Regions from separate parts of the Moritella viscosa genome, predicted to be linked through region 1. Evidence: predicted binding sites of a transcription regulator. Region 1 holds the regulator's gene; the other holds the start of a gene.

Region 1 (3,219 bases):
TGACCATAGTCAACACTAGGTTGCTAATTTAAAACTTACAGCGATATAAAATAATGGGGTCATTATCCCGCAATTGATTTGGATATGATATGTTTTAATTATGTCAGAAGCATTAATACCTAAAGGAAAAATGGTTTTCCTTTAGGTTATTTGTGGCGAGGTTAAAATTAATGGCGAATCAACTTCTCTTTATGCTTAATCACTTGGCGATCGAGCTTATCCATTAAGCCATCAATTGCGGCATACATGTCATTGTGTTCATGCACGGCAAAGATCTCACCCCCATTTAAATGTATTTTTGCTTCTGCAATTTGAAGTAATTTTTCAACATTTAAAATCACATGAATATTGTTTATATGATCAAAATGCCGTTCTAATTTGGAAAACTTGCTATCAACGTAATCTTTCAGTGAGTCTGTAATGTTTACATGTCTACCGGTTAAATTAATTTGCATATATGTCTCCCCTATGAAGGTTGGATTAGCCCTATAATAGGCTTTTACGCTGATTAGACGGTGGTATACTTAGTGCCTCTCGATATTTTGCAATCGTACGTCTAGCCACTTTGATACCTTGATCAGCAAGTAAATCAGCAATCTTGCTGTCACTTAATGGTTTAATGGCATTTTCTGCCGCGACCAATTTTTTTATTAATGCACGAATAGCGGTTGATGAACATTCTCCGCCATTGTCAGTACTGACATGGCTTGAAAAGAAAAATTTAAGTTCAAAAATACCACGTGGTGTATGCATAAACTTCTGCGTTGTTACCCGTGAAATCGTTGACTCGTGCATCTCCACTTCTTCGGCAATATCATTTAAAACCATAGGTTTCATGGCTTCATCGCCATATTCAAAGAAATCAACTTGGCGTTGAACAATACTTTTCGTTACTTTTAGTAAGGTTTCATTACGGCTTTCTAAGCTTTTAATAAACCATTTAGCTTCTTGTACATGGGTTCGAATAAACTGCCCGTCGCTGCTATTACGATTGCCTGTCGACAAGTTTGAATATTCATTGTTCACTTTTAATCTTGGCACAATGTCAGGATTTAACTCTACTACCCATTGATTATTTTTTTTCTTTACTAAAACATCGGGAATAACATACAGCCCTTCAGTCTGATCAATTACGTTGCCAGGTCTGGGTTCTAGACTCTGTATTAATTGCATGATCTCTTTAAGTTGTGGTTCTTTTAATTTTGTCTTACGGCTTAATTGACGGTAGTCGCGATTGCCCAATAAATCCATGTGAGACTGAATTATTTGCTGACATTCTGTTAACCAAGGTGTGTTTTTAGGTAAATGCTGGAGTTGGATCAATAAACATTCTTGTAATGAGCGCGCAGCAACGCCGATGGGATCGAAATGCTGAATACGCTTCAATACAGCTTCGATTTCATCTAATTCAATTTGTTCTTCACTACTGCTACTGTCGCTGAGTTCTTGGTGATCGCTATTGACGCTAGACAGGATATCTTCACAAGTCTGATTAAGGTAACCATGATCATCAATGCCATCAATAATCGCAACAGCAATAGCACGATCAGTGTCAGTAAAGGGGGTTAATTCCATTTGCCACATGAGATGCTCATATAAGCCTTCGCTAGTCTCACCTTGATAGACTTGGTCTAAGCCATCAATACCGCCACCCGCACTGCCGTGAGTCTGTATTTGAGGAGTGTAGACATCATCCCAATTACTGTCATTAGGTAGTTCATCTGGCATTGCTTCACTGGCGAGCGCATCACTCACTTCTATTTGGCTGGCATCGGTAACAGTGTCGTTATTATCCAGATTATGCTCATCGCTACTTTCTGCACCATTTGGCTGAGCTGTATTGGGATCTTCTTGTTCCAGTAGCGGATTACTGTCTAATGCTTCTTGAATCTCTTGTTGTAACTCCAAGGTCGATAATTGTAATAATCGAATCGCTTGTTGCAACTGTGGCGTCATTGCCAGAGATTGACTCATACGAAGTTGTAATGATGGCTTCATCTAACGACTACTCTCTCTCTTCCTTAATGCGGTAACGTATCAATATCAAACTATAGTCGGAATTGATCTCCAAGGTATACTTCTTTTACTTTTTCGTTGGATAAAATCTCTTCAGAAGTACCTGATGCGATCAAATGTCCATGGCTCACAATATAAGAGTGTTCACATACATCGAGCGTCTCACGTACGTTATGGTCGGTAATTAATACCCCTAAACCACGATCTCGCAGATGTTGAATAATTTTTTTAATATCACCAACCGAGATTGGATCAACGCCAGCAAACGGTTCATCTAATAAAATAAACTTTGGATCTGCTGCGAGTGCGCGGGCAATCTCAACGCGGCGGCGTTCACCACCCGATAAGCTCATTCCTAAACTATCGCGAATATGGGTGATATGAAATTCTTCTAATAATTCTTCTAACTTTTCTTCACGTTCGAAACGCGTTAGTTCAGTTCGTAACTCTAAGATTGCCATGATATTTTTCGTTACCGATAAACGACGAAAAATAGATGCTTCTTGGGGTAAGTAACCAATACCTTGTTGTGCACGAATGTGCATTGGCTCATGCGTTAATTCTTGGTCATCAATGAAGATTTGTCCATGATCTCGCTTAACCAAACCAACTACCATGTAAAAGGTGGTGGTTTTACCTGCGCCATTAGGCCCAAGTAAACCAACAATTTGGCCTGATTCAACTTCGAGACTCACATCTGACACAACTTTTCGTTTGTTATAACTTTTTGCTAAGTGTGATACTTTTAAACGTGCCATATGAATTCATTTACTCTAATTAGTTTTGTTGTCTTCAGGAGTGAAAATAGTGATCACTCGATCGGATTCATGCTTGCCGCTTTCGGCTATCATTTCTTGTTTGTCAATTTGGTAGATGATCTTGTCACTTTTAACTTCGCTATCAGCTTGGCGTAAACGTGCATTTTTTGACAAAGTTAAGCGTTTTTTACCCAGTTCGTAGCGGATCTCATCAGATTCGGCCTTAATTTTTTTACCGTCATCAAGCTCTTGATAAAAAGTAGCTGGCGACCCTGTGGCAATCATTACTTCTGTGCCTTTTTCGCCCGAGCTTAATACCGTGAGTTTATCGGCATTTATTAATATCGTCCCCTGAGTAACCACTACACTGTCATAAAATATTACTCGGTTCTCTTTAATAAATACTTCTTGACGTTTGGAATTAACGACAACATTTTCTTTAAAA
Region 2 (3,219 bases), on a different contig from region 1:
ATGTATTGGCCACTGCATAGGCTGGTGCTCTTGATAATCTTGATCTGCTAATACCGCGATATCTAAACCTCGCGGTAAAGTGTCTTGTTTAAATCCGGTCATCTGCGCATATTCAGCAAATACGTCTGCTTCGCTGTCAAAGCTAAATGCTTTACCAAATCCCATGCGTTTGGCCACTTCCGCTAATAACCACCAATCGGCTTTTGCTTCACCGACACTCGGCAAAAAGCCACGTTGGCGTGATATACAGCGTTCTGAGTTAGTCACTGTACCGGTTTTTTCACCCCAACCTTGCGCAGGTAATAATACATCAGCACAGGCGATGGTATCTGATTTAGCGATACAATCAGAGACAACCACCAGCGGACAATTTAATAACGCCTGCTGGATTTTGTCTGAATCCGGTAAGCTTACGACAGGATTAGTACCCATGATCCAAATTGCTTTGATCTTGCCCTGATGCACTTGGTCAAACATATCAATGGCTTTAGCACCAGTATTGGTCGCCAATTTATCGGTATGCCAGAATTCACTCACTAGCTTATGACTCTCTGGTGTAAAGTCCATGTGCGCAGCTAGCATACTGGCAAGGCCACCCACTTCACGGCCACCCATGGCATTAGGCTGACCGGTCACAGAAAATGGACTGGCACCAGGCTTACCGATACGGCCAGTTGCTAAATGGCAGTTAATAATGGCATTTACTTTGTTCGTACCACTGGTTGACTGATTCACACCTTGGCTAAATAACGTCAAGGTTTTATCAATATCGGTAAAGCGACGGAAAAAATCTATCATGGTATCGAGTTCGAGATTACAGAATTCAGCCAGTTCAACCCAACTTGGTGTTGATTGATAAGCAGACGCAAGTGCTTCTGCAAAACCTTCGGTATGTTGAGCGATATAATTGAGGTCACATGCGTTTTCTTGATCAAGAAATTCTAACAAACCATTGTAAAGAGCGACATCGGTACCCGGTCGAATGGCTAAATGTAAACTCGCTATATCACAAGTGTCCGTGCGGCGCGGGTCGATGACGGTTATTTTTAAATTCGGATTTGCCATTTTCGCCTGTTTAATACGACGAAATAAGATGGGATGACACCAAGCGAGATTAGAACCTACTAAACAAATATGTTCAGCTGCTTCGATATCCGCATAACAGGCAGGCACCGCATCTTCACCAAAGGCTCGTTTATGAGCGACAACGGCAGAAGACATACACAGACGTGAATTAGAATCAATATTACTGCTGCCAATAAAGCCTTTCATCAATTTGTTAGCAATATAGTAATCTTCGGTGAGTAACTGCCCTGATACATAAAAGGCAACAGCGTCAGGACCATGTTCGGCAATCACTTTGTTAAACGATGATGCAATATAGCTTAATGTGGTTTCCATACTCTGCGCTTGGCCACGAATATAACATTCAGTAAGACGTCCTTCTGGGACTAGGGTATCGGCTAGCGTTAATCCTTTAGAGCAAAGATTACCTAAATTGGTTGGGTGTGATTCATCACCACGAATAGTAACTGAGTTGTCTTGATTTACTTGCGCTTCGACACCACAACCGGTACCGCAATAAGGACATGTCGTTTTAACCCACTTGGGTATTTTTTTTAGCTTCTGCATATGTTCATCCTTGTTTACGCATATTCATATTCATATTCATATTCATATTCATATTCATATTCATTTATATATAGATAAAGCAAAAATCCAGCCAAGTCTATAGTTTGGGGGGAAGTAGGCGTAGATCACGAAGAAAGTGTATTGAAAATGCGTTAAAATAAGGGTTGCACTAAATTTTAGTACTTTGAAATAAGGTTTAAAAGGACGATAATAGTGCTTGGGATTGTTAAGCGCACCAAGTCGGTGCGCAAAATCATAATAATAAAAGTCGACTTACTGAGGCAATGATGCCTGATGGACCAAAATAAAGGCGTCCATCTCTGCCTGAGCTCGAGCCTGAACACTATCTAAACTATCTTCAGCTGTCATCGTTTCGACTACTTCATAATAACATTTAATTTTAGGTTCAGTGCCTGACGGCCTAACAATCACGCGCGAGCCACCTTCTAACTTGAAGATAAGCACATCACTAGCAGGTAAATCAATTGACTCTGTAGACCCATCTTTAAAGATTCGCAGACCACGGCTAATGTCATCTGTACTCAAAACCTGTTTATTAGCAATCTCTGTCGGTAGATCTTTACGCAGACAATCCCCGATGTTCGGCGTCGTCGGTTTAAGGGCAATACTCACCTGAGTGTTTAAGTGAAAACCATGCTCACGATAAATCTCTTCTAACCGATCCCAAACAGTCTGTCCTTGGCTAGCCAACTCTGCCGTTAACTGGGCAAATGCCACGAGTGCAGATAAACCATCTTTATCCCACACCATAGATCCAACCATATAACCTAAGGCTTCTTCATAGGCAAACAAACACTGATTATCATCACTTTGCTCAGCCATAGCCACATTCGTTAGCCACTTAAAACCAGTCAGAGTTGTCAAACAAGTCGCACCTAAGCTCGCTGCTACTTTCGATAATAAACTAGAGGAAACAATCGTTGTGCAAGTTAAACGATTATGTTCACTTGCATGATTCATGAGGTAATGACCCAATAATACGCCGACCTGATCGCCAGTGAGCATCTGGTACTTACCTGTCTCTGTACGCACTGCCACAGCAAACCTATCCGCATCAGGATCGTTAGCACAAGCCAGCGTTGCATCATACTTCTGCGCCTCGGCAATAACGAGGTCCATTGCTCCTTTCTCTTCAGGATTAGGAAAATTTACTGTCGGAAAATCGCCATCAGGTTCTCGTTGCAACGCCACCGAATAAACCTGAGATACACCAGCATCATTAAGCACTGTTTCGGCCATTTCTGCGCCAACACCATGCATCGCGGTATAGGATAGACTCACTAACTCTGGCTGGGTATGGTTCTGCAGTACAGCCGCATCCTTTATCCCTTTGCGGTAGCTTTGATAGTAATCATCTCCCAGCATAATAAGTCGACCTTCAGCACTCCCGGCTTCCAGTGTCAGTAAACGAATACTTTCTGTTGCTGCTTTATCGATACATGCTGCGATTCCAGAATCATGAGGCGGGATGATCTGTGCACCGTTCCCCCAATATACCTTATACCCATTATACTGAGGCGGATTATGACTAGCAGTCACCACAATACCCGCGGCGGCATTAAGGTG

What was found. Region 1 encodes sigma-54, which starts transcription at its own class of promoters, with help from an activator protein. Its sites were predicted from a motif close to GTTGGCACGNNNNTNGNNT; they were not measured.
Region 2: a site for sigma-54 is predicted at 1,710-1,728, ahead of BT797_RS04120 (nitrate reductase). Genes of this name have one in related genera too.

The regions. Positions count from the first base shown of each region.
Region 1 covers NZ_FPLG01000088.1:117,315-120,533, reverse strand. The annotation lists gene hpf (ribosome hibernation promoting factor) at 168-455, opposite strand; gene BT797_RS12650 (RNA polymerase factor sigma-54) at 487-1,998, opposite strand; gene lptB (LPS export ABC transporter ATP-binding protein) at 2,049-2,774, opposite strand; gene lptA (lipopolysaccharide transport periplasmic protein LptA) at 2,790-3,219, opposite strand, start outside.
Region 2 covers NZ_FPLG01000024.1:30,565-33,783, forward strand. The annotation lists gene BT797_RS04120 (nitrate reductase) at 1-1,632, opposite strand, end outside; gene BT797_RS04125 (phospho-sugar mutase) at 1,906-3,219, opposite strand, start outside.